3 linked regions of the Ilumatobacter coccineus YM16-304 genome follow. The protein of the gene in region 1 interacts with the protein of each later gene in a pairwise test. Links are inferred from orthologs where the notes say so. Each region holds a gene or a part of one and is shown on either strand. Other genes may lie near its edges. The genes, in order: dnaN, rpe and dnaE.

Region 1 (10,836 bases):
CACGTTTCCGTCTCGTTCACAACGTGCTAGGTTCTGTCGCTCGTGTCGGATCCAGGGATGTCCACACACTGTGGAAAAAGCTGTGGAACGACCAAGGGATGATGTGACCGAATGCCAGTGACCGAGGCCGATGACGTGTGGACGCAGGTGACGCTTGCGCTGCGGATGCAACTGGCCGAGAGCGTGTGGTTCTCGACGTTCCAAGACGTGCAGCCGATCAGTGCCGACAACGACACCCTGCGACTCCTCGCACCGAGCGGCTACGTCCGGGATCGCATCCTCAAGCGCTACCTGCCGCTGGTGACCGACGCGCTCGAAGATGCCGGCGAAGGGCATCGCACGATCGAGATCGACGTCAAGGCCGGTGCCGACCACGACGAGTCGGTCCCCGACGAGCACCACGCGGCGCCGATCGACAACGCCCCGGCCGACACCGCGCACCAGAGCGACACCGCGAACACCCCGTCGAACATCCACCTCGACACCGGCCCGGCCGCACTGTCGGAGCGTGACCTCGTCCTCGAAGACGCCGGGCTCAGCAGTGACTACTCGTTCGAGACCTTCGTGAAGGGCGCGTCGAACCAGTTCGCCCTCGCCGCGGCGTTGCGGGTGGCCGAAACCCCTGCTCGCAGCTACAACCCGCTGTTCATCTACGGCGCCGCAGGGCTCGGCAAGACCCACCTGCTGTACGCGATCGGCCACTACGTCCACTCCAACTACCAGCACCACAAGGTGCGCTACGTCTCCACCGAGACGTTCATGAACGAGTACGTCGAGTCGATTCGTCAGAACACGACCAACCTGCTGCGTCAGCGATACCGCGACGTCGACGTGCTGCTGATCGACGACATCCAGTTCATCGCCAACAAGGAAGGGCTCCAGGAGGAGTTCTTCCACACGTTCAACGCGTTGCACGGTGCCAACAAACAGATCGTCATCAGCTCCGATCGCACGCCCGACAACATCCCCACGCTGGAAGAACGCCTTCGCAGCCGGTTCAAGTGGGGACTCATCACCGACATCCAGCCGCCCGACGTCGAGACCCGTCTGGCCATCCTGCGCAACAAGGCGGATCGCGAAGACGTCGACGTGCCGGCCGCGGCACTCGAGTTCATCGCCGAGAACATCTCGACCAACATCCGTGAACTCGAAGGCGCGCTCGTTCGCGTCATGGCGTTCGCCAGCCTCAGTCGCCAACCGATCACCATCGACCTCGTCCAGAGTCAGCTCGAAGATCTCCTCACGCTGAGCCAGCCGAAGATCCGCACCGACGAAGAACTCCTCCAGGAGATCGCCGACATCTTGCGCTTCGACGTCGAAGCGCTCAAGGGCAAGAGCCGGCAACGCCCGCTCGTCACCGCCCGCCAGATCGCGATGTACGTGTTCCGCGATCTCACCGACCTGAGTTACCCGGCGATCGCCCGTCTGTTCGGCGGGCGCGATCACACCACCGTGATCCACGCCAACGACAAGATCCAGCGCCTCATGAAGGAACGCAAAGAGATCTACGACCAGGTCACCGCGCTCATCTTGAAGCTCAAGGCATAGCGCCGCCGCCATGCACCAGGTCCAGCACCCGGCAACCGGCCATCGAGCGGTGATCGCCGGCGAGACCGCGCGACCGACCGCACATCTCTGCCGTGACGACAGCGGGTTCGGTCGCGTCTCACCCGGTCGAACACCCGCGCGGGGGACAACGATGGGGACGTCGGTCGGACAGCGCGCCGTCGCGCGGGGGACAACGCGCTGTCGTCCACCGAGTTACACGACTGTGAGATTCGAGCTGGGGATGACCACGTATCCCATGTGGACGCGATCAACCGCCGTACGCTGCACGTACGCGGGTTGTTCACAATCCACAGCCCCTACTACTTCTATTGTCTTTGAAACATCCATGCATGAGGAGAAGTGCCCACTGTGAAGTTTCGTTGCGAACGTGACGTCCTGGCTGATGCTGTCGGCTCCGCCGGCCGCGCCGCCACCAACCGAACCGGAACCCTGCCGGTGCTCGCCGGTGTCCGGATGGAGGTCGCCGGTGACACGCTCACGGTGACCGGCACCGACCTCGAGCTGACGATCCGACTCACCGTCGAAGTCGGCGGAGAACAAGACGGTGCTGCCGTCGTTCCCGCCCGCCTCGTCGGCGACATCGTCAAAGCCCTGCCCGCCGGCGCCGTCGAGATCTCACTCGACACGTCCGGTGACTCGGGCGAGATGTCGATCAGCGCCGGCCGCTCCCAGTTCTCGGTGCGCCCGCTGTCGCTCGACGACTACCCGGCACAGACCGAACCGAGTGGCGAAGCGGTCACCCTGTCGGCCGAGACGATGTCGGATGCACTGCGTCAGGTCGTCCGCGCCGCCTCGACCGACGATGCACGCGCCGTGCTCACCGGTGTGCTCCTCGCGTCGGAAGACGAAGGCGTCCGCATGGTCGCGACCGACTCGTACCGCCTCGCGGTGCGTGACCTGCCCGACTCGACGGTGCTCGGCTCCGGCCAGAAAGTCCTCATCCCCGGTCGTGCGCTCAACGAGTTGCAGCGCGTGATGGGCGACGTCGAAGAGCTCACCGTCCGCTTCGGCGAACGTGAAGCCACCTTCGAAGCCGGCACCACACGCCTCAGCACCCGGCTGATCGAAGGCGAGTTCCCGAACTATCGCAACCTGCTGCCCTCGAGCTACCCGAACCTGCTCACCGTCAGCAAGGCGTCGATGATGGAAGCGATCCGTCGTGTGAAGATCCTCGCTCAGGACTCCACCCCGGTGCGCCTCACCCTCGGCGGCGACACGGTGCAGCTCACCGCGATCACCCAAGACGTCGGTAACGCGGCGGAAGAGATCGACGCCAGCTACGACGGCGCCGAGATGACCGTGGCGTTCAACCCCGACTACCTCGCCGCCGGCATCGACGCGATCGACGCCGACGACGTGACGTTGGCGACGATGGACCCGATGAAGCCCGCCGTGCTCCGCGGCGCCGGCCAGGAGGACTACCTGTACCTCCTCATGCCGGTCCGCGTGCCGTGACACTCTGAGCGCTCGGAGGCCGCTCCCTCGCTTGCGCTCGCCTGCGGCTCGACCCTTCGATGGCTGGGTCTCGCGCGGGGATGTCTGGCTGGTGGTGGGGAACACTCGGGGTTGGTGGTTGCTGACGTAGCCTCGAAACACTGTGATCGTTTCTCGGTTGGAGCTCATCGACTTTCGGAATTATGTGTCGGGTGAGTTCGACCTGCTCGACGGCACCACGGCGGTCATCGGCGACAACGGGCAGGGCAAGACCAACCTGGCCGAAGCACTCGCGTACCTCGCGACGCTGTCGAGCTTTCGCGGTGCCCCCGGTGACGCGCTCGTCCGAGTGGGGGCCGACCAGGCCATCATCCGTGCCACGGTCCGTCACGACGACGGACGCGAATCGCTGATCGAGGCGGAGCTCACCGTCGTCGGCCGCAACCGCGTCCAGGTCAACAAGCAGAAGCTCAAGCGGGTCCGCGACCTGCTCGGCACCGTGCGCGTCACGGTGTTCTCGCCCGACGACCTGATCGTCGTCAAGGGGTCACCCGGCGATCGACGCCGCTTCATGGACGACACCCTCGTCGCGCTCGCCACCAAGTACGACGCCATCCGTCTCGAGATCGATCGCATCGTCAAGCAGCGCAACAGCCTGCTCAAGCAAGCCCAGAAGGCCGGGCATCGCGCCGAGAACCTGCCCGACGACATCGCGGTCACCCTCGACGTGTGGGATGCGAAGTTCGTCGAGCTCGCCGATCAGTTCGGCTACGCACGAGCAACACTCGTCGCCCGCATCACGCCGATGGTCCAAGACGCGTACGACCAACTGGCGGGGGAGTCGTCGCCGATCGAGCTGCGCTACGAGCCGGAGTGGCGCCAGATCGGTCTGCTGAAGGCGCTTACCGCGGCCCGGCCGATGGACCTGCGGCGCGGCGTGTCGACCGTCGGCCCGCACCGCGACGAACTCGCCCTGTCGATCAACGGACTGCCGTCACGAACACACGCGTCGCAGGGGGAGCAGCGCACGCTCGCGCTCGCGCTGCGACTCGCGTCGCATCGCCTGGTGACCGAGCGAACCGAATCGGCACCCGTGCTCGTCCTCGACGACGTGCTCAGCGAACTCGACGACGGCCGGGCCACCGCGCTGCTCGAACACCTTCCACCCGGCCAGGTCGTGATCACGACGGCCAGCGAACTCCCCCCGGCCGCGCAAGCCGACAGAGTGCTGCGCGTGAAGGCTGGCGAAGTCGTCACCGAATCCTGATCGCCGCGCGGTCGAGTCCACCGAGCGCTGTGCCCGGGCCGGCCTCAGTCGAGATGTACCGTGGCGCTGACGATGGCCACGCCGCCCGAGGTGCACAGCTCGAGCGCCGTGTGATGATCGCTGGTGACCGGTCGAATGGTGCGTCCGGTCGGCAGCGTCCCCGACACCACGTTGACCATGCTGATCTCCTCCTCGCTGCCGGTCGCGGCGAACGGTTGACCGTCGTGGAACAGGTGCAGCGCGAGGAACTCGTCGATCGGGTCGGCCGACGTGGCCGACCGTGACGAGCTGACCACTTGCACGTCGACGTCGACGTCGGTCGCCGCGTTGTAGCGAACGTCGACCGAACTCACCGAGGTGCCCGGCTGGAGGGGGAGGGGCGCGAGCAGGCAGTCGCGTCCGGAGCCGGGCGACCGCAACCACAGCAGGTTCTTGTAGTCGAAGCCGGCCCCGCCGTCTTCGGTGGCGGCCGGCGTGAAGTCGGCGCCGCCGACGAAGACCTCGGTCGTCGGCAGCTTCACGTAGCGATCGTCGTGGTCGTGATCGACGTAGTAGCCGTTGACGTCGACCACCACCGACACGGTCCCAGAGTTGTTGTAGATCTCGAACTCCTGGTCGACCGAGAGCTCGGTGACGACGGCGTTCGGCACCGGCGGTTGCCCGGGAGCCGGGTTGAGACTCGCCGCGGTCGGACGGTCGCCGCCGGCCCACACCGTGAGGTACGACTGCTCGGTGGCGCCCAGTGCGGTGATGTTGAGCGAGAGCGCCGATGCATCGGTCGGGATCGAACCGCTGCACGGTGTGCCGGCCTGCTGCGCGTCGATCGTGTGAGTGTCGGCCGGCCCGAGCCCGATCGAGCGCGGTCCGACCGTGTTGGGTGCCGGGCGGGTGTCGGCCAGTCGACACGGTTCGATCGGCACGAGCACGGCGCGCTCGCCCGACGACACCCCCGCCGACGCGAAGTGTTGGGTCGTGGCGCCGATGGCGGTGCCCGCGATCAACAGGGTCGTACCGGCAGCGAGCGATCTGAGCTTCATACGACGATGGTGGCAGACCCACGAGTGGCGTCGCGACCGTTTTGCCGATGCGTGTGATGCCAGCGCAGCCGTTCGATCGACCGGTTCGAGAAGGCGTTACGGTGACGGGGTGGACGATCCCGTTCCGATCACCCGATCGCTCGACAACATCATGAAGTCGCTGCGCGGCACCGATCGGATCCAGGTCGGGGGCCTGTTCAGCAAGTGGGACGACGCGGTCGGGGCGCAGATCTCGGCGCACGTCAAACCGATCAAGCTCGACAAGGGCACCCTGCTCGTCGAAGCCGACGAAGCAGCGTGGGCGACACAGGTGAAGTTCCTGAGCGACACGATCATCAGCCGACTCCACGACGTCGCACGCGTCGACATCGACCGTGTCGAAGTGCGCGTGAAGTCCGCTCGCCGCGGCCGCTGACCGCCCTGTCGACGACGTGCACGACACGTGTGCAGGTCCGATGCGCCGACATCAGTGCGCGCTGGCCGTCGCGTGACCGATTCGCGACGCGGAAACGGTTGTCCACAGTTAAATCACAGACCTGTGGTTTACCGATCGTGCCATGGCGAATGACCCATCTCCGGCACACCCCGCTGGTAGGCTGAGAGCCAATTGTTCTGGGGGTTTCCTCGCCGGTCTGACGCACCTGGCTGAGGTGTTTCCCGAGGCGACGATCGTGCCCCGAACGGGCATCCAAACAACTCCAACCCAACGCTCGCGGCCCGATGTGGCCCGAGGAGTCGACGAAGAAGGTACGAGTGTCCTCAGACACCGCAATCAACGAACTCCCGAACCCCGACGACGACGCCACCACTCCCATCCAGCGCCCTGTCGCGTCGGACGCGGACGTCGACGAGGCGGGCGATGATCCGGCCGACGTAGCGAAGGCGCCGCGCCGCAAGCCACAGGGCGACGCGGCCAAGACCACGGCCGACTACGACGCAGCCGCCATCACGGTGCTCGAAGGCCTCGACCCGGTGCGCAAGCGCCCGGGCATGTACATCGGCTCCACGGGCCTCACCGGTCTGCACCACCTGATCTGGGAAGTCGTCGACAACTCGGTCGACGAAGCCATGGCCGGCCACTGTGATCGCATCAGCATCACCCTCACCGCCGACGGCGGATGCAGCGTCGCCGACAACGGTCGCGGCATCCCGATCGATCCGTTCACCACCGGTGAACACGCCGGCAAGTCGGCTGCCGAAGTCGTGCTCACCGTGCTGCACGCCGGCGGCAAGTTCGGCGGCGACGGCTACAAGGTCTCGGGTGGTCTCCACGGCGTCGGCGTGTCGGTCGTCAACGCCCTCTCCACCAAGCTCCTCATCCAGGTCGACCGCAACGGCGATCGCTACGAGCAGACCTACGCCGACGGCGGCGCCCCGCAGAACAAGATGGAGAAGGTCGGCCCCACCCCCAAGGGTGAGCGCGCCACCGGCACCACCATCACGTTCTGGCCCGACCCGTCGATCTTCCAGGCCGAAGGCGTCGAGTTCGTGGCGCGCACCGTGCTCGAACGACTCCAGACGATGGCGTTCCTCAACAAGGGCCTCATCATCGACTTCACAGACGAGCGTCCCGAACGCGAGCAGGAGATCACGTACCAGTACAAGAACGGCCTGGTCGACTTCGTCAAGCACCTCAACGCCACCAAAGACCCGCTGTTCAGCAAGGTCTGCCAGTTCGAAGACGAAGACGACGACGGCCAGATGCTCGACGTCGCCATGCAGTGGAACACGGGCTACCACGAAGGCATCCACGGCTACGCCAACGGCATCTCCACCATCGAAGGTGGCATGCACATCGAAGGCTTCCGCTCGGCGCTCACCACCACGATCAACAAGTACGCCCGCGAGAAGAACCTCCTCAAGGAGAAGGACGCGAACCTCACCGGCGACGACGTGCGTGAAGGCCTCACGGCGATCGTGTCGGTCAAGCTGCGCGAACCGCAGTTCGAAGGCCAGACCAAGGCCAAGCTCGGCAACGTGCCCATGCGCTCGTTCGTGCAGAAGGCCACCAACGAGATGCTCGCCGAGTGGCTGCAGGAGAACCCGGCCGAAGCGAGCAAGCTGGTCAAGAAGGGTGTCGCCGCCGCGCAGGCACGAGCCGCCGCGAAGAACGCCCGCAACGCGATCCGTCGCAAGACCGCACTCTCGGGTGCCGGCATGCCCGACAAGTTGAAGGACTGCCAGTCGAAGAACGCCGACGAGTCCGAACTGTTCATCGTCGAGGGCGACTCCGCCGGCGGCACCGCGGTCGACGCTCGCCATCCGTACAGCCAGGCGATCCTCCCCATCCGCGGCAAGATCCTCAACGTCGAACGTGCCCGCATCGACAAGATGCTGAAGAACAACGAGATCCAGGCGCTCATCACCGCCATCGGGGCCGGCGTCGGCGACGAGTTCGACGTCGAGAAGGCTCGCTACCACAAGGTGATCTGCCTGGCTGACGCCGACGTCGACGGCAGCCACATCCGCACGTTGCTGCTCACGTTCTTCTTCCGCCAGATGCGCGAGATGGTCGAAGCCGGTTACTGCTACATCGCGCAGCCGCCGCTGTACTCCACCGAGGTCGGCAAGGAGAAGGTGTACCTCAAAGACGACGTCGCCAAGGCCAAGTTCCTCGAAGAGCGCCCCAACCACAAGAAGAACTTCGCCCGCCTCAAAGGCCTCGGCGAAATGGACTGGGAAGAGCTCCGCGCCACCACCATGGACCCGAACACGCGCACGCTGCTGCAGGTCAACGTCGACGAAGCCGCCCGCGCCGACGAGATCATGTCGACGCTCATGGGCGACGACGTCGCCACCCGCCGCGAGTTCATCACCACCAACGCCCGCGACGTCCAGAACTTGGATTTCTGAGTTTCGTGGTCACTCGCTTCGCTCCGTCATCGGGTGTCAGACACCGAATGACCCATCTCGCTCACGACCCCATCTCGCTCACCGGTCATTCGGTGTCTGACACCCGATGACCACACAGGACTTCTCATGACTGACACGACTGACACGACTCCTCCTTCGGGGGATGAGCCGCCCATCGAGCCGCCTGCTTCTGGAGGCGACGACGGCACGCCCGACGATCCGATCCAGCCGATTCCGCTCTCCGACGAGATGGAGTCGAGCTTCCTCGAATACGCGATGTCGGTCATCATGTCGCGCGCACTGCCCGACGTCCGCGACGGACTCAAGCCGGTGCACCGCCGCATCATCTGGGACATGGAAGAGCAGGGGTTCCGCCCCGACCGGCCGCACGTCAAGTGCGCCCGCGTCTCGGGCGACACCATGGCCCGCTTCCACCCGCACGGCGACTCCGCCATCTACGCCGCGCTCGTGCGTATGGCCCAGCCGTTCTCGCTGCGCCACCCGCTGATCGACTTCCACGGCAACTACGGCTCACCCGACTTCGGACCCGCCGCCTCGCGCTACACCGAATGTCGACTCCACCCGTTGGCGATGCAGCTGCTCGCCGACATCGACGAAGACACCGTCGACATGATCCCGAACTACGACGGCACGACCGAGGAGCCGCTCGTGCTCCCGTCGCGGTTCCCCAACCTGCTGGTCAACGGCAGCCAGGGCATCGCCGTCGGCATGGCGACCAACATCCCGCCGCACAACCTCGGCGAAGTCATCGACGCCGTCGTCCACCTCATCGACCACCCCGACGCGACCGTCGAGGACATGATCGAACACGTCAAGGGGCCCGACTTCCCGACGGGCGCCTACATCCTCGGCCGCTCCGGCATCCTCGACGCCTACCGCACCGGTCGTGGCAGCGTGAAGACGCGCGCCAAGGCCAGCATCGAAGAGACCAAGAACGGGCGCTACGAGATCGTCGTCACCGAGCTGCCGTACCAGACCAGCGTCTCGTCGATCGCCGCACGCATCGACGAACTCGTCACCGCCGGCGACCTCGAAGGCATCTCCGACGTCAACGACGACTCGTCCGGCGGCGAGACCAGCCTCATCATCTCGCTCAAGCGAGACGGCAACCCCAACGTCATCCTCAACAAGCTCTACAAGATGACGCAGTTGCAGTCGTCGTTCTCGATCAACATGGTCGCGCTCGTCGACGGTGTGCCACGACAGATCACGCTGCTCGACGCGCTCACGGCGTACCTGCGCCACCAGGTCGACGTCATCACCCGTCGCACCGAGTTCCGTCTGGCGAAGGCCGAACGCCGCGAACACATCCTCGAAGGTCGCATCAAGGCCCTCAACGTCATCGACGAGATCATCGCGCTCATCCGTGCCAGCGACGACGTCGCCACGGCGCGCGAGGGCCTCATGACCGAACCGTTCGAGTTCTCCGAAGTGCAGGCCAACGACATTCTCGACATGCAGCTCCGACAGCTCACCCGGCTGTCGCGCATCGACCTCGAGACCGAACTCGACGACATCCGCGCGAGCATCGAAGACCTGCAAGACATCCTCGCCCGCCCCGAACGCCTCAACGGCGTCATCAAGGACGAGATCCTGGCGATCAAGGAAGAGTTCGCCACGCCGCGCATCTGCGAGATCACCTACGACGACGGCGAGATGTCGATCGAAGACCTCGTCGACGACAAAGAGCTCGTCATCGTCATGACCCAGGCTCAGTACGTCAAGGCCGTGCCGGCCGCGTCGTTCAAGACCCAGGGCCGTGGCGGTCGTGGCGTGTCGGGCGGCAAGCTCAAGGTCGACGACATCGTGCGTCACGTCATCTTCACCACCGCGCACGCGCACCTGCTGTTCTTCTCGAACCGCGGCAAGGTCTATCGATTGCGCGCCCTCGACATTCCCGAGCGCGAGCGCACGGCCAAGGGCATGCCGATGGTCAACCTGCTGCCGCTCCAGGCCGACGAGAAGATCCAGGCGATCATCGACACCCGCGAGTTCGCCGGTGATCGCTACCTGTTCTTCGCCACCGAGCAGGGCACGGTCAAGAAGACCACGTTCGGCGCCTACGACACGTCACGCCGCGACGGTCTCATCGCGATCAACCTCAAAGACGACGACCGTCTGATGAAGGTCATCGAGACCACCGGCGACGACGACATCTTCATGGTCACCAAGCGGGGCATGACCATTCGCTTCAACGAGAACGACGTGCGGTCGATGGGCCGCACCGCCGGCGGTGTTCGCGGCATCAAGCTCAAGAACGCGCAAGACGGCGTGGTCTCGGTCGACGTCGCTCGCGACGACACCTCGATCCTCATGGTCACCGAATCCGGCTACGGCAAGCGCACCGAACTCGATCAGTTCAACGTGCAGGGACGCGGCGGCCAGGGCGTGATCGGCATCAAGCTCACCGGCAAGAAGGGCGAGGTCGTCGATGCGTTCATGGTCGGCCTCGACGACGACATCGTCGCCGTTTCGAAGAGCGGCATCACCATCCGCATGCCGGTCCGTGAGATCTCGACGCAGGGTCGTACGGCCACCGGTGTGAAGGTGATGAACATGGACGATGGCGACATCGTCGGATCGGTCGCACCGATCCTCGCCACCGACGCCGAGATCGACGACGGCGAGTAGCCACTCGACGCCGACGCGGCGTCC
Region 2 (8,092 bases), 2.6 Mb from region 1 along the record:
AGTTCGATCGACGGGGCGGACGACATCGACCAGTCGGGTCACGACCTCGTTGTCGTCAACGGGAGTGACCCGATGCGCCGCCGCCAGATCGGAGCGCAGGCGGCGTTCGGTTCTCGGTTCGTGTGCGCCACGGTCACGCCCGACACGACCGACGAGACGTGGGCGGCGATGGTGCGAGAAGCCACCATCACCGGTCAGGGCATCATCGTCGAAGCCGACAGTTCGCTGCCCGAGATCGGTCGACGATGGATCCAGCGGGCCACGCACCTCGCGTGGGTCGTGTCGGCGCCGAGCGGGCCGCCGGTCGCCGAGATGCCGACGCGACCGTGGCACGCCGTGACCGCCGCGGCGACACCTCCGAGCGACGCCGAGTGGGCCGCAGCGTTCGGCGCCGACACGCCGCGCACGCACCGACTCTCGTACGACCAGATGCACCGAGTGACCAAGTCGCTGCAGTCGAGCGGTGGCGACATCGACGCCGCTGTGCGTCGCCTCGCGAGCGGCCGACTCGAACAGCTCACCCGGCGAATCCAGCCCACGCGCGGTTGGGACGACATCATCTTGAGCCCCGACCGGATGGACGCGCTGCGCGCCATCGTCACCCGCTATCAGATGGCGACGCGCGTCTTCGACGAGTGGGGTTTCTCGGCCACACCGTCCCGAGGGCTCGTCGCACTGTTCTCGGGCCCGTCGGGCACCGGCAAGACGCTGGCGTCGGAGATCATCGCCGGCGAACTCGGCCTCGACGTGTTCAAGCTCGACCTGTCGTCGGTGGTGAGCAAGTACATCGGCGAGACCGAGAAGAACCTCGAGCAGATCTTCGACGCGGCCAGCGCCGCCAACATGGTGTTGTTCTTCGACGAGGCCGACTCGCTGTTCGGCAAACGCTCCGAGGTGAAGGACGCTCGCGACCGGTACGCCAACATCGAGGTGTCGTACCTCCTGCAGCGTCTCGAGACGTACGACGGCCTCGTGGTGATGGCCACCAACTTCGAGAAGAACGTCGACGAAGCGTTCCTGCGCCGCATCCACTCGCGCGTCGCGTTCGCGCTGCCGGGACCGGTCGAGCGTGCCGCGATCTGGCGGCAGAATCTGCCGCCGGGAGCACCGGCCGACGACGTCGACGTCGACTGGCTCGCCGAGCAGTTCGAACTCAGCGGCGGCACCATCCGCAACGCGTCGGTCCAGGCGGCGTTCACCGCAGCCGGCGAAGGCGGCGTGATCACCATGTCGGCCGCCGTTCGCGGCGTGGCCAGCGAGTTGCGCAAGATGGGTCGCCTGCTCCGGCCCGAAGACTTCGGCGAGCACTTCGACCTCCTCGACACCTGACGGGTCGCCGTTCGCGGCGCTCGTCCCCGCGCGGATAGTTTCGGGCACGTGACCCGACCGACACTGATCGCCCCGTCCGTCCTGCCCGCCGACTTCTCCAAGCTGGGCGAGGAGGTCGCCGCGCTCGAAGCGGCCGGTGTCGACCTGATCCAGTGGGACGTGATGGACGGGCAGTTCGTTCCGAACCTCACGTTCGGACCCGACGTGATCGCCTCCGCTCGGTCGCACAGCACGCTGCCGTTCGAGGCGCACCTCATGGTGTACACGCCCGACGTGATGGCCAAGAACTACATCGATGCCGGCTGCTCACGACTGATCGTCCACGCCGAAGCGTGCACCCACCTGCATCGCACGCTCGGCAACATCAACGAGCTCGGGGCGACGGGCGCCGTGGCGCTCAACCCGGCCACACCGGCGTCGGCCATCGAGCACGTGCTCGATCTCATCGACATGGTGCTGGTGATGACCGTCAACCCGGGCTTCGGTGGGCAGGCGTACATCCCGACGATGGAACCGAAGATCGCCGAGGTGCAGCGCATGCTCGAAGCGGCAGGTCGCGCCGACGACGTCCACATCGAAGTCGACGGCGGCATCGGCCCCGACACGATCGCCGGAGCGGCGTCGGCCGGGGCGAACGTGCTGATCGCCGGCAGCGCCCTGTTCCGCGACCCCGAGGGTCTCGAACACGCGGTGACCGACCTGCGCGCACGCGCCGAGGCCGCTCGCGCCTGAGCGCATGAGCGCCTGACTGGGCGCCGCGCCAGCGGGTCAGCGCGCCGGGCGGAGCATCGACCACATGTGCGGCCCCACTTCGGTGGCCGGGTCGTTGCCCCACGACGAGAATCGGTGCGGATGGCCGCCCGCCGGAACATCGAACTCGGCGACCACGTCGAACCCGTGGCGCCGGTAGTACGCCACGTTGACCAGAGTCTCGGTCTCGAGGAAGCAGGCGAGCCCCTCGGCGTCGGCGCGCTCGGACATCGAGGCCATCAGCGCGGCACCGAGGCCCTGACGCTGCCAGTCGGGATGCGTGGCGAGCAGTTGGAGATACCAGTGGTCGTCGGGGTGCGTGTGCTGCGCCATCAGCGGACCGATGATCGAGAACCGGTCGAGCAGTTCGGCGCTCGGCTCGGGCTCCGGGGTGCCATCGGGCGGGGGCGGGATCTCGGGCCGGCCCGGAGGGATCCACACAGCGAGCGCCGCGGCATCGTCGGTGCACCACACCTCGCCGAGACGTAGCCAACCCGCCATCGCCCCGTGGAAGACCGCGCCGTCGTCCGACAGGTACTGGTCGTCGTCGGGGTACAGCCAACGCATGACCGGGTCGTCGACGAACGCTCGCATGGCGGTGACGCTCAGGCGGACGATGTCGGCATCGGTTGCTCGTCGGATGGCCATGCCGACAACGTAGCCAGCGTGCTACAACCGGGGCATGCAAGGTTCCGAGCCGATCGGCGATGCTCCGGTCGTCGGGCGGTGTTCTGCCCGGGCTGCGCTCGCCGGCAACCCGTCCGACGGCTACGGCGGCGCCGTCGTGTCCGTGCCGGTCGCCTCGGTGGCCGCGCACGTCGAGGCGGCGCCCTCCGACCGGTTCGAGATCGACCCCTCCCCCACGGCCGACGACACGTTCAGCGATCTCGACGAACTCTGCGAGCGCGTCGATCGGTACGGCTACGGCGGCACACGTCAGTTGCTCGTCGCCACGCTCCGCTCCCTTCGTCGTCACGTCGACGCGAAGATCGACCCCGTTCGCCTGACCGTGAGCACGACGATCCCGCGTTCGGTCGGTCTCGCCGGATCGAGCGCCATCGTCATCGCCGCGATGCGTGCGCTCACCAGTCGCCATGCCGACAGCGACTGGTCACAGGCGCTGCGGTCCGACCCTGCACTGATGGCTGCGGTGGCGCTCGACGCCGAGACCACCGAACTCGGCATCACGGCAGGGCTGCAGGACCGAGCGGTCCAGAGCCACGACACGCCGATGCTGATGGAGTTCGATTCGGTTCGACCCATCGGGACCGGCTCGTTGCTGAGCGGTACGTACTCCGTGCTTCCGCGTCCACCGGGCATCGTGCTCGTCGCCGCGATCGACGCGACCGCGTCACCGAGCGGCGTGGCGCATCGATCGCTGCGTGACGACTTCGACGCCGACGTCGGTGGCGTCCGCCGACTGATGGGCGAGATCGCCGAACACGCCCGGTCGGCCGCGGCGGCGATCGAACGTGGCGACGTCGAGACACTCGGCTCCGACATGGATTCGACCCTGGAGTTGCGCCAGCAGATGATGGTGCTCGATCCTCGCCACCTCGCGATGGCCGAGGCGGCGCGTAGCCACGGGGCACATGCGAACTGGTCGGGTTCGGGCGGGGCGGTCACCGTGCTCGCTCCCAACGAAGCGGTCGCGGCGATCACGCGTTCAGCGCTCGTCGACGAACTCGGTTGCACGATCGTCGACGTCTGATACTCACCACCCGTTCGACGAGCCGGCCGCAGCTCCGCCGGTCAGGGTCAGACGCCGTTGGCAGGAACCGCAGCGGTCGACGGTGCGGCGGCGGGCGAGCGTCGACTCAGCGAACGCCAGCCGACGATGCCGATCGCAACCGCAGCGGCGGCGACGGTGTAGCGGATGTCGTCACGGCTTCCCCACACCAGATGTCCGACCGGTATCGCTCCCAACGCGGCGACGTGCAGCGCCGTGCGCGAACCGTGCTCGACGGTTGGGGCGTCGGTGCGGCGTCGCGCCGACGGGTGGAGCGCGGCGGCGCCGAGGAGCGACGTGAAGCCAAGCCAGCAGAGGTCGGCGACTCCACCGGCTTCGAAGGTGAAGTCGGCGTTCTGCACGTTGAACACCGCGTTGCCCACGCCCACCAGGACGGGGCCGATGGAGATCATGGCGAGACCGGGGGCCACCCTCGACACGCCGAGTGCGAACCAGGCGGCGACAGCGATCAGTGCGACGTCGAGGAGCGGGTAGGCGCTTCCGACGATCTGCGCTTTCACACCGAACAGGTCGAAGCCGAACAGTTCGTTCATGTAGATCGCGCCGATGACGGCGAAGGCGGCTGCCCCGACGGCGATCCCGTCGAGCACGTCGGCGATCGTCCACTCGGCCACGATCGAGCGACGAATGATCACGACGGCGGCGATGAGCACGGGGTACATCGCGAGATAGATCCAGTCGGCGTTCGACGGGAACGGCACGATGGCGTTGTCGTCCTGCAGGCCGGCGAGCACCGCGTCACCGGTGAGGTAGAGCGCGATGGAGACGGCGATCAGCGCCCAACCGACGCGACTGCTGTCGCGATGGATGATCATGCCCGCGACGACGGCGACGAGCGCCGACACGCCGATCGCTGTGTAGAGGTCGGCGTCGGGCGTCGACGACACGCTCGACACGAAGTAGTACTGACCGATTGCGACGACGAACGCCAGGTACCAGAGCCATGCGTTCTGCTTCACATGTGGTGATCGGCGGGCCTGGCCCGGACCTTGAACACGCGTGACGGTCGACCGACGCGCTCAGTGACGGTCTTCGAGCTCGGCGATCACCTGTGCGGTTGCGCTCATGCCGAGACGGCTGGCTCCTGCGGCCAGCATCGCTTCGACGTCGGCGAGGCTGCGGATGCCGCCCGACGCCTTGACGCCGATGTCGGGGCCGACGGTGTCGCGCATCAGGCGTACGGCGGCTTCGGTTGCGCCGCCTGCCGTGTTGAATCCGGTGGAGGTCTTGACGAAGTCGGCGCCGGCACCGACCGAGAGGCGACAGGCGCGCACGATCTCGTCGTCGCTGAGGATCGCTGTCTCGAGGATCACCTTGAGGGTGGCGTCGGGGGCTGCGGCACGGACCGCGGCGACGGCCTCGGCGGCCGCGCGATCGTCGTGGGCGCGGAGGTGGCCGACGGCGATGACCATGTCGATCTCGACGGCGCCCGAGTCGACGGCGTCGCGGGTCTCGGCGGCGACCGACGTGTTCGACATCGCTCCGAGCGGGAAGCCGACCACGCTGCACACGGCGACGTCGCTCCCGGCGAGTTCGGCGGCGACCGTCGGAACCCACAGTCCGTTCGTACACACGGCGGCGGTCCGCAGCTCGACCGCTTCGGCGCAGAGGTCGACGATCTGGGCGCGTGTGGCTTCGGGTTTGAGCAGGGTGTGGTCGACGAACGCGGCGAAGGTCGCCGCGTCGAGATGCGTTGCGTCTCCGTCAGCCATCAGCTCGCCACCTCGTCCACGCCGTTCAATGCCTCCATCCCCTCAGTGTGCCCCATTCTCCACCCACCCGCGACCACAACGAGCCAGGCCAATAATCACCCCCACAAGACGACATCGAGCCTGGGCAAAAATCACCCTCACGCGACCACATTTGGCCTGGGCAAAAATCACCCCCACGCGACCACATTTGGCCTGGGCAAAACTCACCCCCACACGACCACTCTTGGCCTGGGCAAAAATCACCCCCACACGACCACATTTGGCCTGGGCAAAAATCACCCCCACGCGACGACATCGAGCCTGGGCAGAAATCGTCTTCGGGCAGGTTGTGGGTGCGGTGGGGGTTGCGGTCGCGGTACGTTTCGGACATGAGCACGGTGTTTCATCTCGACCTCGATCGCGAGCGGCTGCAGGGGGCCGAACTGGCGATCATTCCTGGCGACCCGGCACGCGTCGAACGGATCGCGCAGCTGCTGGATCGGCCGGAACCGTTGGCGTCGACGCGTGAGTTCACGTCGTGGTTGGGGTGGATCGGCGAGCGATCTGTGGTCGTCTGCTCGACCGGCATCGGTGGCCCCTCGACCTCGATCGCCGTCGAAGAACTGGCGCAGCTCGGCGTCCGCACGTTTCTCCGAGTCGGCACCACCGGGGCGATCCAGCCCGGTATCCGACCCGGCGAGGTGATCGTCACCACCGGGGCGGTGCGACTCGACGGCGCGAGTTCACACTTCGCGCCGATGGAGTTTCCAGCCGTCGCGGACTTCGCGTGTACGACGGCACTGGTCGAAGCGTGCCGGTCGGCGGGGCTCGATCCGCACACCGGGATCACCGCGTCTTCCGACACCTTCTACCCCGGCCAGGAGCGTTACGACACGTACAGCGGTCGAGTGGTCAAGCGCTTCCAGGGCAGCTTCGAAGAGTGGCGCTCACTCGGCGTGCTGAACTACGAGATGGAGTCGGCGACGCTCTTCACGATGTGCGCGGCGCAGGGTCTGCGCGCCGGATGCGTCGCTGGTGTGCTGGTCAACCGGAACGACACCGAGACTCCCGACGAAGCGGCATCCGCCGCGGTCGAGTCGACGTCGATCGGCGTCGTGGTCGAGGCGGCACGCATCCTGCTCGACGGCTGAGCGGGCAGCGTCACCCGATCTGGCCTACGGTGACGCGCGAGCCGCGCCATGTCCGACACGTCCGATCACGAGCAACTCGACCTTCAGCCCGCTGTCGAGTACGAGAGCGCGGTCGTGGCGCCGGTCGACGCCGCGCCGTCGTCGGCCGTCGGTGGTTTCGCTCCGACCGCATCGATGTGCGCGCTCGCTCAGCGCACACCGGGCCCCGCAGGAGCGTCGTTCCCGGCGAGTCGGGCGCAGCGATCGACCGCACCCACACGTCCCATTGCTTCGTCGCCTTCCCGACAATCGGGGATCGTGCGCCGGGCGGAGCGATCACATCGCGTCTCAGCGGACACCGGCCCGAACGTTCGCCGTGTCCAGCGTTCGCATCACGTCGGCTCCCATCCGACCGCACCCGCTCGACGGGTGCAGCGCCAGACCGGTCGTCCGATCGTGCAGCGAGACCTCGTCGACACGCTCGGGTCGATCGGTGACGGCATCGCGTCGACTGCCCGTGCCATGGGGTCGAAGGCGGTCGATGGCGTCAAGGCACTCGGCAACGCAGCGATCGACGGAGCGCGAGCTGTCGGTGACTTCGCCGTCGGCACGGCGCGAAAGATCCACCGGTCGGACTTCGACGACCTCAACGCGACGCAGTATCTCGTGACGGCCGGCGGCGTGATCGAAGCGATCGACCGGCGGGTGGAGGACGGCGAGGTCGTGTACTACCGAACCGGTTCGGTGACGCCGGGCGATGGTGAACGTCCCGTGGTCGAACCGTACGAGCAGGCGATCCCGATGCCGCCGGGTTGGCTTCCGACGGTGACGCACATCAACGGAATGATGGTGAAGCCGAACGAGGGACTCGGGAGCGCGCTCAGGCTCCAGCAGGAGCTCGAGAACGCCGGCGGTGAGGCACTCCTGACGGCCGATGTGCCCGCCGTGCTCTACACCTACAGCGCCCACCGCGGCTTCGTGACCGACCTCGCCGAATGCGTGTGGGGGAAGCTGTACCAAGACGACGACGCCACCGATCGGCAGACGCAGATCATGCTCGACGCGGTTGCCGGGCAGCATCGCACCACGGTCTCGGCTCACAGCCGCGGCACCATCAAGACCGACAACGCCGTACGCAATGCGCACGCGCAGATCAGCGCCGGTTTCGTCGAGGCGGCGTCGGCTGACCCGGCCTTGCATCAGCGTGCGGCCGAGCTGGCCGAGATGGCGGCCCGGCTCCAGGACGGGCCGGGCCTGTCGGCGAGCATGCTCGAGCCGATGTATCGGCGGTTGCTCGCCCGCGAGCGCGCCGACGAACTCGCCACGATCGAACTCGACCGGTATGTGCAGTTGATCTATGCGGGCAACGCGGTCCAGTTCCCGTCGAACTCGGTGAACCTCAAGTTGGTGGTCGCCGGTTCCGATCCGGTGACGATCGGCGT
Region 3 (12,020 bases), 2.2 Mb from region 1 along the record:
CGTGGGGCGACGACGCGTTCGCCGAAGCCAAGGCTCGCAACGTGCCGATCCTGTTGTCGGTCGGCTATTCCGCGTGCCACTGGTGCCACGTGATGGCCCACGAGTGCTTCGAAGACGCCGAGGTGGCCGAGCGGATGAACGAACTGTTCGTCAACGTCAAGCTCGACCGTGAAGAACGGCCCGACGTCGACGCCATCTACATGGATGCCGTCCAGGCGATGACCGGGCGTGGCGGCTGGCCGATGACCGTCTTCCTCACCCCCGACGGCAAGCCGTTCTACGGCGGCACGTACTTCCCGAAGGACGCGTTCCTCAAGCTCCTCACCGCCATCGACGACGTCTGGGTCAACAAGCACGACGACGTCACCAAGAACACCAAGCAGCTCATCGAGGCGATCGACAAGACCTCGAAGATCGAACCCGCCGACGACTTCCCCACCGTCGAGCAACTGAACAAGACCGTTCAACTCCTCGGCCGCGCCCACGACCCCGAATGGGGCGGCTTCGGTCAGGCCCCGAAGTTCCCGTCGACGTTCAACACCGAACTGATCCTCCGCGCCTACATGTCGAGTGGTGCCGAAGCTGCCAAAGACGTGGTCGTCACGACCCTCGACGCCATGGCCTCCGGCGGCATCTACGACCACATCGGAGGCGGGTTCGCCCGCTACTCCACCGACCGCGAGTGGCACGTCCCGCACTTCGAGAAGATGCTGTACGACCAGGCGCTCATCACGAAGACGTTCCTCCACGCCCTCGTCGTGCTCCGCCTCCCGCAGTGGCGTCAGGTCGTGCAAGAGACCATCGAATACGTCCTCAACACGCTCACCCATGCCGACGGCGGGTTCTACTCGGCCGAAGACGCCGACTCCCCCGATGCCGACGGCAACGGCGTCGAAGGGCTGTTCTACACGTGGACGCCCGACGAGGTCCGAGGCGCACTCCACGACGTCAAGCCGGAGTTCGTCGAAGAAGCACTCGTGTGGTGGGACATCACCGACGACGGCAACTGGCCCGACGGCCCGGGCGTGCGCCGCTCGATCCCCACCCGACGTCACGCCCGCGGACAGCTCGAACGAAGCGACGCCCAGAACTTCATCCGACAGCGCCTCTTCCAGGCACGCGAGCAACGGCCCCGACCCGGCCTCGACGACAAGGTCCTCCTCGAATGGAACGGACTGTTCCTCGGCGCCATCAGCGAAGCCGGCGCCGTGTTCGGGCACCAACCGTGGCTCGACGCGGCGATCAAGAACGCCGAGTTCCTCTGCGACGAGATGCGCGACGACAACGGCCGCTGGTACCGGAGCTGGCACGCCGACGCCGAGCCCGGCGCCAACGGCCTCAAGGCCCGCCAGATGGCGCTCGCCGCCGACCACGCTGCCATCCTCGACGGCTTCACCCGGCTCGCCGAAGCGACCGGCAAGGCCCGCTGGATCGCCGAGGCCCAACAGGTCGCCGACACGATGCTCGACTGGTTCTTCGACCCGTCGAACGGCGGGCTCCACACCACCGCCGAAGACGCCGAAGCGCTCGTCGTCCGTCAGAAGGACATCAACGACACGGCCACCCCGTCAGCCAACTCGCTCGGAGCGCTCGGGCTGTACCGCCTCGCCGCGCTCACCGGCGAACTGCGCTACGCCAACCAGGCCGACCGCATCCTCCAACTCATCGCCGGCCAGGTCGACGACGGCCCCACCATGTACGCCAACGCGCTGATCGCCACCGACTTCCGCCGGCGCGGAGCCACCGAGGTCACCATCGCCGGTGATCGTCCCGATCTGGTCCGCGTCGCCCAGTCGATCTGGCGCCCCGACCTGGTCCTCGCCTGGGGCGAACGCTACGACGGCCCCATGTGGGACGGTCGCAACGACGGTTTCGCCTACGTCTGCAAAGAGCACGTCTGCAACGCGCCCGTCGACACCGTGCAGGACTTCGCCGAACAACTCCTCGGACGGCCGGTCACCATCCGCGACACCATCACCGACGAGATCACCGACGCCCATCGCGCCAGCGACCCCGGTGAATGATCTCACCGGGAGTGCGGCGCTGACGTCGAGCGCTGCGACCTGACCCGTCACGGCTTCCCTCCGCGTCGGCGAGCGGGTGCCCGAGCGCGAGCGCACCGATCAGTTCGAGATCGTCGGGCACGCCGAACGCCGCCCTGACCTCGACCTCGCGCTGGAACACACCGAAGAACAGCGCGCCCAACCCGGCATCCTCCGCCGCGAGCAGCAGCGTCATCACCGACATCGACGTGTCGATCGTCCAGTACGGAACCGGCCACGCGTCGGTGCCCTCCCCGAGGCCCGACCGGGCCTTGTCGGCTTCCGCATACCGCTGCACGTAGGCACTCGGATCGGCCAACGGCAGCGCGATCACCGGCGCGTCGCGCAGATGCTTCCAGCGAAACGTCGACCGCTTCTCGACGGGCAACGTGATGTCCCAGTATCGCTGGGCATCATCACCTTCGAGCACCAACAGGTGCCAGCCCTGCGTCTTCCCGGCGCTCGGCGCCCGTGACGCCAGATCGACGAGACCGTCGAGCACCGCAGCCTCGATCGGCTCGGACGAGAACGCACGGGTCATCCGCCGATTGCGAACGACCTCGGCGAACTCGGACACCGGACGTGCCCCGGTCACTCGCTCAGCGCTTGCCGAGCTTGACGAGATCTTCGGCCATCGTCCAGCCGTACACGACCATCGCGCCGCCCTTGGCGACCGGGATGGCACTCATCATCTCGACCACATCGGCGTCGAGCTTCTCGGGCTTCGCCGACTCGAAGTCGAGATACCCGTCTTGTGCACCGGCGCTCGCGATGAACGTCTTCGCGTCGTACTTCTTGTCGATACCGAACCGCTTCGCGAGGCGACGGCCCCACGCCCGTTCTTCGCCGACCGCGTTCTCGCCCGGCGACGGCGTCACGTCGTCGAGATCCTTGAACGCTTCACGAGCATCGGCGTTGATGAAACGACACCCGACCACGACGTCTTCGTCGGGGAATGCCATGAGCGCCCGGTGGTACGCCTCGCCCATCAGACCACGCAGGACCTGATCACGCTTGCTGGTGCGCTTCACGCTCATCAGACCGATCAACACGCACGGCGTGCCACCGATGCGTTCGAGCGTCGAGAACGTGAAACCATGCAGCGCCGAGCCGAAACGGGCCGTGGTGATCAACACCCAGTCCTCTCGAGCCTTCGACAGCTCTCCGGCGCTGAACGCATCGTCCATCGACGCCAAATCGTCAAGGTCGGTGTCTTCCAACGCCGATGCGTCATTTGTCACAACATCAAGAGCCATTAGTTCCATTGTACCGCTTCTCTCTGTCGACGGCTCAGACCAACTCGTCGGACACCACGTCTGATCGCCGTCGAGCCAGCCTTGGTCGCTGATGCTCCCGGCGCCGGCCGCGCACCACGGGAACTCCCGCGCGTCATTGGATGCGTCAGGTCGAGCGAAGCGAGCAAGAAAGCGGCGCAACGAGCGAAGCGACGTTGCCTGGAGCGTCCATCGGAACGATTCATGACGGAGTCAGATCTCCCGCGCGTTTCACCCGAGTGCAGCCAGATGTCCCGCGCCGCACCAGAGTGACGGGTGAATGGACACGCGGCCGTGGTCGGGGCCCCCGGGGTCTGGGCGCGCTAGAGCAGGACGGCTTCGTGGCCGAAGGCCATGCGGAGTTCGCCGACCGAGCGGTCGAGGTCGACGCGGAACTCGTCGGCGAGCTTCAGGATCTTGCCCTGACCGAGATCGACCATCACCACCGACTCGCCCGGATGCTCGTTGAGGATGCGCTTGAGCCGCTGCACCTTCAACTCGTCGAGCGAACTCGCCGGCAGACGCAGACGCAACGGCGCCGCCGGGCCGTCGTCGAGCCCCTGCAACACCGTGATCGTCTGGCCGATGATGCCGAAGCGCGACTCGTCGCGACGGTCGAGGCGTCCCTTCACCGACACGATCAGGTCGTCTTCGAGCTTGTGGCCCTGTTCGGCGAGCGTGCGCGGGAAGATCGTCACCTCGATCGACGCATCGAGATCCTCAAGCACGAAGACGGCCATCTGGTCGCCCTTCTTCGTGAACTTACGAGCCAGGTTGGTGATGATGCCGCCCACCACGACCGCCGCGCCGTCTTCCATGTTGGGCAGGTCGATCAGGTTGTGTTCGACCTTGCGCCGCAGCGCTGCCTCCACACCGAACAGCGGGTGATCGGACACGTAGAGCCCGAGCATCTCCTTCTCGAAACGGAGCTTCTCCGACTTGTCGAACTCCATGTTCTCCGGGATCGGCGTGCGTTCGCTGAACGTGTCGCCGGCGCCCGACGAGTCGGCATCGTCGCCGTAGTCGCCGAACAACGACATGACGCCCTTCTCCTCCTCGCGTCGCCGCTTGACCGTGGTGTCGATGATGTGTTCGAACACCGTGAGCAGGGCCCGACGGTCGTGGCCGAGCGTGTCGAACCCGCCGCCCTTGATGAGCGACTCGATGGTGCGCTTGTTGAGCACCTGTTCGGGCACGCGCTCGACGAAGTCGTGGAAACTCGTGAACTGACCGTTCTCCTCGCGTTCGGCGATCAGCAGCTCGACGAGTGCTTCGCCGACGTTGCGCACCGCAGAGAGTCCGAACGTGATGGCACCGGGGCTCCCGATCGGCAGCGTGACGTCGGGCGGCAGCTCGTCGGGCGACAACGCACCGAAGTTCATCAGCGAACGGTTGACGTCGGGCGGCAGCACCTTGATGCCCATCGAACGGCAGTCGGCCAAGTACGTGGCCGCCTTGTCGAGGTTGTTCTTGACGCTGGTGAGCAACGAGGCGATGTACTCGACCGGGTAGTGCGCCTTGAGGTAGGCCGTCTGGTACGTGACCAGCCCGTACCCGAACGTGTGGCTCTTGTTGAAGGCGTAGTCGGCGAACTTCTCGATGATGTCGAACAGTTCGACACCCATCTGCTTGTCGTAGCCGGTGTTGACCACGCCCTCTTCGAAGCCGTTACGGGCCGCGGCCATCACCTCGCGCACCTTCTTGCCCATCGCCTTGCGCAGGTTGTCGGCTTCGGCAAGCGTGTAGCCCGCGAAGTGCTGCGCGACCCGCATCACACTCTCCTGATAAATCATCAGGCCGTATGTGTCTCCGAGCACCTCCTCGGCATCCGGGTGGAAGTACGTGACCTCCTGGCGACCGTTCATCCGGTCGGCGTAGTCGTAGTGCATGTTGACCGACATCGGACCGGGTCGGTACAGCGCGAGCACAGCAGCGATGTGCTCGAACGTCTTCGGCTCCATGGCCTTGAGGAGCTGACGCATCGGTGGGGACTCGAGCTGGAAGATGCCAATCGTGTCGCCGCGCGACAGCAACTCGTAGGTCGCCTTGTCGTCGAGCGGCACCTTCTCGACATCGAGGTCGGGATTGCCGCGCGCACGAATCATCTGCTCGGCGTCGGAGATGACGTCGAGGTTGCGCAGCCCGAGGAAGTCCATCTTCAACAGGCCGAGGTCTTCCACGCCGTGCATCTCGTACTGCGTGACGACCGGCGCGTCCTCGGGGTCCATGCCCGCGGTCGGCTTGCGTTGGATCGGCACGTATTCGGTGACCGGATCCTTGGTGATGACCACAGCAGCGGCGTGGATGCCGTCGGATCGTTTCAGTCCCTCGAGCCCGCGAGCGACGTCGAGCACCTTCTTGACGTCGGGATCGGTGTCGTACATCGCCCGGAGGTCGGCGGCGGCCTTGTAGCCGTCGGCGTACTTCGGGTGATCCTCGAAGCAGTACTTCAGTGGTGTGTCACGCCCCATCACCATCGGCGGCATCGCTTTGGCGATCTTGTCGCCCATGCCATAGGGGTAACCGAGCACACGAGCGGCGTCCTTGGCGGCGTTGCGCGCCTTGATCGAGCCGAAGGTGATGATCTGCGCGACGTGTTCGCGTCCGTACCGCTCGGCGGCGTAGCGGATCATGTCTTCCCGGTATCGGGTCTCGAAGTCCATGTCGATGTCGGGCATCGAGACACGGCTCGGGTTGAGGAACCGTTCGAAGAGCAGATCGTATTTGAGCGGGTCGATGTCGACGATCCAGAGGCAGTACGCCACCGCACAGCCGGCGGCCGAGCCACGGCCGGGGCCGACTCGGATGTTGTTGTCGCGGGCGTACTTGATGAGGTCCCAGGTGATCAGGAAGTACGACGCGAACCCCATGTCGTTGATGACCTTGAGTTCATAGGCGAGGCGTTCCTGGGCCTCGACCGGGATGTTCTCGCCCCACCGCTTCTTCGCACCGTCCATCGTGAGGTGCGTGAGGTAGTCGGCGTCGCTGTCGAAACCCTCGGGGAGCGGGAAGTTCGGCAGCAGCGGTTTGCCGAACTCGATCTCGACATTTGACCGTTCAGCGATCCACAGGCTGTTGTCACAAGCCGTCGGAACCTCGCGGAACAGATACCGCATCTCGGCGGCGGTCTTCAGGTAGTGATCGGTACCGGAGAACTTGAACCGGTTCGGGTCCGACATCAGCGAGCCGGTCTGCACGCACAGCAGTGCGTCGTGACTCTCGTGGTCGTCTCGGTGGACGTAGTGGCTGTCGTTGGTCGCGAGCAGGGGCGCTCTGATCTTCTTCGCGATCTCCATCAGCTTCGGATTGGTCTGATGCTGCTCGGGGATGCCGTGGTCTTGGAGTTCGATGAAGAAGTTGTCGCGTCCGAAGATGTCCTGCAACCGGGCAGCGTGCTCCAGGGCTTGTTCGTCGCGGCCCTGCATCAGCGCCTGCAGCACGTGGCCACCGAGGCAGGCACTCGTCGCGATGAGGCCTTCGGAGTGCTGTTCGAGCAGCTCGAAGTCCATCCGCGGCTTGTAGTAGTAGCCCTCCATGAAGGCCTTTGACGAGAGCTGGATGAGGTTCTTGTAGCCGGTGTTGTTCTCGGCGAGCAGGATCAGGTGGTAGTAGAGCTTCTTGCCGCCCTCGGTCTCACCACCGGAGTCGTCGACGCGACCACGTCGGGTCGGCCGCTCGGAACGGTGCTCGTGGGCCATGTAGGCCTCGGTGCCGATGATCGGCTTGATCCCCTGCTTGTTGCACTCCTTGTAGAAGTCGAGCGTGCCGTACATGTTGCCGTGGTCGGTCATGCCGATCGCTGGCTGCCCGTCTTCGACGGCTTTGGCCACCATCTCGTCGAGGCGCGACGCTCCGTCGAGCATCGAGAATTCGGTGTGGACGTGGAGGTGCGTGAAGGAATCGGCCATGGGACGAGGGCTTACAAAGCTGTGGTTTGAAGATAGCGGGTCGAGCGGGTCAGTCGATCACGTGCTCGACACGAACGGTGACGAATTGCGCAGCGGCGCCCGTCCAGCCACTGGGCGCTTCGACGGCGCCCCATCGACCGCGCTGGTCAGAGGTACGTGCCGGTCTGGGGCGGGGGCTGCGGCGCGTTGGGCTGCCCGGGGCGGCCCGCCGGGCCCTGGCCCGACTGGCCGGGGAGCTCACGCATCTGCTGGAGCTGCTGTTGGGCGGCGAGCTGCTGGGCCATCAGGCTGGCCTGGATGCCGTGGAAGAGGCCTTCGAGCCAGCCGACGAGCTGTGCCTTGGCCACGCGGAGTTCGGCGTCGCTCGGCACTTCGTCGTGCTCGAACGGGAGCGCCAGGTTGCGGAGCTCTTCTTGCAGGTCGGGCGACAGCGCTCCCGACAGCTCGACGATCGAACGCTCGTACACCTCGGCGAGCCGCTCCCGGCTCGCCTGGTCGAGATCGGCGGCCCGCACTTCTTCGAGCAGCTGCTTGATCATCGACCCGATGCGCATCACCTTGCCGGGCTCGGTGACCGACTCGGGGGTCTGCTCGTCGGCATCGTCGGGCTCGTCGCCGGAGTCGTTGTCGGCGTGCTCCGCGTCGGGAGCGTCGTCGCCGGCCGGGTGCTCGATGCCGTCGGGCGACAGTGCAGCAGGGCGCTCGCCGATGCCGGTTTCGGGGGTCGTGTCGTCGGAGGGTTCGGACATGGCGACCGTTCTAGCGCGTCATTCGGCGAGCAGGCCAAGCAACGGCACGTTGACTTCGGCGGAGGTCAACGATCCGTGGCGACACACCAACTCGAACGGACCCGAATCGGCCGGGTCGAAGTAGCTGACGTCGCTCGACGCGACGAGCGCGACGTCGCCGAGTCGGCGCTGGATGGGTGGCGACACGGTGGGACCGAACCAGTGGTCGTCGAGCATCTGTTCTTTGGTCACGACCCATCCGGTGTCGCCGATCTCGTCGGCGGCAGCGGCGGCCAGATCGTCGACGTCGGCCGCTGCGCAGTGGAACCAGCGGAACCGGCCTTCGCCGGACTGCTGCGTGACCATGCGGAGCAACTCGTCGGTCGGGTGGATGATCTGGTCGCCGACGTCGACCTGGCCGTGGTCGGCGGTGACGAGCAACGCCGTGCCGGCCGGGAGCGTCTCGAGCAGGTCGGCGACGAGTCGATCGGAGTAGCGCAGCTCGGCGTCGTAGAACGCTCCGAAGCCTCGTTCGTGGGCGATCTTGTCGATGCCGTTGTAGTAGCAGTACACGAACCGCTCGCCGGCGGTGACTTGCGCTGCGGCCTCGACGGCGATGCTCGACGGCGCTCGCCAACCGACCGGCCGACAGCCCCGCAGGTGCGCTTCGCTGAACGGGGAGTTCTGGAGTTCGCCCTGGGCCACGACCGGAATCTCGTCGCCCATGAACGGCACGAAGGTCTGCACGTCGCGAGGCGGGTGCGAGCGACGCACCTGCTGGTCGCCGACCGCCCAGCGCAGCACGTTGAGCACTTCGCCGCCGAGCATCATGCGGTACCCGACGAGACCGTGCTCGCCGGGCGTCAGGCCGGTGGTGATCGACGTGAGCGCCGTCGCCGTCGTGGTGGGTGCCACGGTGTGGATCGCCTGGCCCTGCATCGACGCCAGCGTCGGGGCGATGGCTCGGTGGTCGTCGAGTTGGTCCCAGCCGAGGCCGTCGAGCACGAGGAGCACCACGGCATCGGCACCCTTGACCGCGTCGGGCATCCACGCCGGCATCTCGTCACCCCAGGCACCGAGTCGGGACTGCGGGCCGAGGATCGCCGGGATGATCCCGCGCACGTTCGGGCCTGAATAGTTCGGAATGATCGGTTCCCCGCCTGGATGACTCACCGCGCACAGTCCACCACCTTCGCGGCCTCGGAACAACACCGAACCTCGGGTCACCCCCTACAGTGCAGTGCGTGCGCATCTCGACCCGCGGGGATTATGCCTGTCGTGCTCTACTCTCGTTGGCGTTGCATGGCGCCGACGCGGGCCCCACGTCGGTCCGCGACATCGCCGAACGCACCGGTCTGCCGCAGCCCTATCTCGAGCAGATCCTGTTGGCCCTCAAGGGCGCCGGACTGGTCCGATCGAAGCGCGGCGTCGGTGGCGGCTACGTCCTGCAACGCGCCCCCGAAGACATCCGCCTGTCCGAGATCGTCTCGGCGGTCGACGGCCCGATCACCCTCGGCGACTTCGGTCGGCCGCATCAAGACGGCGCGTGCGACCACGAGGGCCAGTGCGTGCTGCTCGCGATCTGGGAGCAGGCCGGCGCACACATGAAGAAGCACCTCGACGGGTACACACTCGCGACGATCGCCGAGATCGCGCAGGGCAACTCGCCGTGGCCGACGCCGGTCGACTGACCCGGACGGTTTGTCTCTGAGACAAGGCGTCCGGCGGGTCAGACCTCGGCCTTGTCGAGCCAGGCCTGCAAGTCGGGTGCCAGAGGGCTGTGGAACGTGACCCGCTCCCCCGTCGCCGGGTGCCGGAACTGCAACTCGGCGGCGTGCAGGAACGGACGTTTCAGACCGAGGTTCGGCCGCCGCTGCCCGTATGTCGGATCGCCGAGCAACGGGTGGTTGATCGACGACAGGTGCACGCGGATCTGGTGGGTTCGCCCTGTTTCGAGGCGGCACTCGAGGCGTGACACGACCGCGGGCGACGAGTACTTGCCCACTACCTGGTAGTCGGTGCGCGACGGGCGTCCATCGGCCACGACCGCCATGCGCAACGGGTCGCTTCGACTGCGGCCGAGTGGCGCGTCGATGATGCCGTGCGGGGCATCGGGGACTCCCCACACCATCGCGTCGTAGACACGGGTGGCCGAGTGGTCGGCGAACTGCTCGATCAGGCGATCGACCGACTCGTTGGTGCGGGCGACGACGAGCAGCCCGGAGCTCCCGGCGTCGAGTCGGTGGACGATGCCGGGCCGCATGCGGTCGCCGACGTGCTCCAGCTCGGGAAACCGGGCCAGCAGGCCGTTGGCGAGCGTTCCCGAGTCGTTTCCGGCACCGGGGTGCACGACGAGTCCAGGAGGCTTGTCGACGACGATGACGTCGTCGTCTTCGTGGATGACTCCGAACTCGACACTCGGGTCGGGCCCGGGCAGTTCGGTGGTGGGGAACATCGCCGGGTCGACGGTGACGATCTGTCCGGCTCCGAGCCGCACCTTGCCCGACGGCGCGGTCGTTCCGTCGACCGTCACGCCGCCGGCCTTGACCGTCTTGGTCGCGTCGGAGCGCGAGATGTCGCCGATCAGGGCGACGATGCGGTCGAGGCGCTCTCCGGCCAGGGCGGCCGGCACCTCTTCGGAGATCAACTCACTCATGGGACGCACGCTCCTCGTCACCCGACGAATCGTCGGTCACACCGTCGGCCCCGGCGGCCGCCACCTCACCGGCGTCGGCGGTGTCGTCTGGATTCCGCGACGACAGGAACGCGTTGAGGATCAACGCGCCGGCTCCGACGTTGATCGCCATGTCGGCGATGTTGAAGATCGGGAACCACTGGAAGTCGATGAAGTCGACCACGGCCCCGCGGAACCAGGCGTCGCCGCGGAAGGCGCGATCGACGAGGTTGCCCGCTGCGCCACCGATGACGCAGCCCATCCCGAACGTGGCGAGACGCCCACCGACGCCACGCAGCGAGGCGAGGAGCCACACGATGACAACCGTGGCGACGATCGCGATGAACGGCCCCATCCCTTGGCCGCGGCTGAACGCCATGCCGCTGTTGAATGCAAGGTTGAACTGCAGCGTCCAGACGACCTCGATCGTCCGATTGTCGGACAGTTCGTTGACCGCCCAGTGCTTCGTCACCTGATCGGCGACGACGAGCGCCAGCGCCAGAAGCACCGGGGCCCGCCAAGCTCGGGCGAAGTTCATGTCACTGAGCCGATGAGCCCCTCAGAGCCGGCCGACTCCGCTGGCCTTCTCGGCGGCGAGCACGGTCGTCTCGGGCAACGCTTCGAGCCGCTCGCGCGGAATCGGCTGCCCCGACACCTCGCTGTAGCCGTACGTGCCGGCCTTGATGCGTTCGAGGGCTTCGTCGATCTCGAGCACCGTCTGGCGAGCCTGGCTCGACAGCACACGGTCGAGGTCGCGCTGCACGACCATCGTGTCGCCTTCGCCGCCTTCGTCGTCGAACTGGACATCGCCCATCTCGCCGTCTTCGATCAGGCTCTCGGCTTCGTCCTCGAGACGAGTGGCTCGCTTGATCTCGGACGCCTTGCGAGCTTCGAGCTCGTCACGCTGCGCCTTGAGGAACTTCACGTCGAAGTCCTTGGTGTAGGTGATGCCGTCTTTGGTCGTGCCGCGCGGCGCCGGGATCTCCTGGACTTCGAACGTGTCGTTCGACAGGAGACCCGGAGCGCTGGTACGCGCTGCGGGCTTCTTGGGTGCGGCCTTCTTGGCCGCGGATTTCGTCGCTGGTTTGGCGGGCACCTTCGTTGCTGCTGCCTTCTTCTTGGAGGGTGTGGATGACGCTGACTTCGTTGCCGCTGCCGACTTGGCTGCGGTCTTCTTGGCTGCGGTCTTCTTGGCCGCCGCCTTCTTGACCGGCTTCGCTGCGGTCTTCCTTGCCGCGACCTTCTTGGCTGCGGTCTTCTTGGCCGCCGCCTTCTTGGCCGGCTTCGCTGCGGTCTTCTTTGCTGCGGTCTTCTTGGCCGCCGCCTTCCTGGCCGGCTTGGCCGCCGTCTTCTTGGCCGCGACCTTCTTGCTCGCGGCCTTCTTGGCTCTTGCG

The links.
Region 2: the proteins of dnaN (region 1) and rpe interact in binary tests that used the Escherichia coli proteins (3 or more experiments, as listed by UniProt). The link is inferred for Ilumatobacter coccineus YM16-304 from one-to-one orthologs.
Region 3: the proteins of dnaN (region 1) and dnaE interact in binary tests that used the Escherichia coli proteins (3 or more experiments, as listed by UniProt). The link is inferred for Ilumatobacter coccineus YM16-304 from one-to-one orthologs.

The regions. Positions count from the first base shown.
Region 1 is NC_020520.1:91-10,926, forward strand. Bases 1,010-3,970 are described here. They hold dnaN (DNA polymerase III subunit beta), read left to right. Parts: upstream 1,010-1,917; coding sequence 1,918-3,024; downstream 3,025-3,970. Other genes in these bases: dnaA (chromosomal replication initiator protein DnaA), read left to right, coding at 1,010-1,548; recF (DNA replication/repair protein RecF), read left to right, coding at 3,182-3,970. Outside these bases: more of dnaA, read left to right, coding at 112-1,009; more of recF, read left to right, coding at 3,971-4,270; YM304_RS00020 (hypothetical protein), read right to left, coding at 4,315-5,307; YM304_RS24950 (DciA family protein), read left to right, coding at 5,417-5,722; YM304_RS00030 (DNA gyrase/topoisomerase IV subunit B), read left to right, coding at 6,061-8,160; gyrA (DNA gyrase subunit A), read left to right, coding at 8,287-10,812. UniProt on the Escherichia coli protein: Confers DNA tethering and processivity to DNA polymerases and other proteins. Acts as a clamp, forming a ring around DNA (a reaction catalyzed by the clamp-loading complex) which diffuses in an ATP-independent manner freely and bidirectionally along dsDNA.
Region 2 is NC_020520.1:2,555,468-2,563,559, reverse strand. The notes cover bases 327-3,219. They hold rpe (ribulose-phosphate 3-epimerase), read left to right. Parts: upstream 327-1,377; coding sequence 1,378-2,061; downstream 2,062-3,219. Other genes in these bases: YM304_RS11520 (mevalonate kinase family protein), read left to right, coding at 2,762-3,219; YM304_RS11525 (GNAT family N-acetyltransferase), read right to left, coding at 2,098-2,727; YM304_RS22490 (ATP-binding protein), read left to right, coding at 327-1,329. Outside these bases: more of YM304_RS22490, read left to right, coding at 1-326; more of YM304_RS11520, read left to right, coding at 3,220-3,790; YM304_RS11515 (hypothetical protein), read right to left, coding at 3,838-4,788; deoC (deoxyribose-phosphate aldolase), read right to left, coding at 4,849-5,541; udp (uridine phosphorylase), read left to right, coding at 5,910-6,671; YM304_RS22485 (hypothetical protein), read left to right, coding at 6,720-8,092. UniProt on the Escherichia coli protein: Catalyzes the reversible epimerization of D-ribulose 5-phosphate to D-xylulose 5-phosphate.
Region 3 is NC_020520.1:2,172,381-2,184,400, reverse strand. The notes cover bases 3,440-7,584. They hold dnaE (DNA polymerase III subunit alpha), read right to left. Parts: upstream 7,225-7,584; coding sequence 3,640-7,224; downstream 3,440-3,639. Other genes in these bases: YM304_RS09805 (proteasome activator), read right to left, coding at 7,371-7,584; YM304_RS09815 (hypothetical protein), read right to left, coding at 3,440-3,478. Outside these bases: YM304_RS09825 (thioredoxin domain-containing protein), read left to right, coding at 1-2,024; YM304_RS09820 (nitroreductase family protein), read right to left, coding at 1,987-2,637; more of YM304_RS09815, read right to left, coding at 2,642-3,439; more of YM304_RS09805, read right to left, coding at 7,585-7,973; YM304_RS09800 (alkaline phosphatase family protein), read right to left, coding at 7,992-9,125; YM304_RS09795 (RrF2 family transcriptional regulator), read left to right, coding at 9,188-9,643; YM304_RS09790 (RluA family pseudouridine synthase), read right to left, coding at 9,682-10,608; lspA (signal peptidase II), read right to left, coding at 10,601-11,164; YM304_RS24710 (TraR/DksA family transcriptional regulator), read right to left, coding at 11,186-12,020. UniProt on the Escherichia coli protein: DNA polymerase III is a complex, multichain enzyme responsible for most of the replicative synthesis in bacteria. This DNA polymerase also exhibits 3' to 5' exonuclease activity. The alpha chain is the DNA polymerase catalytic subunit.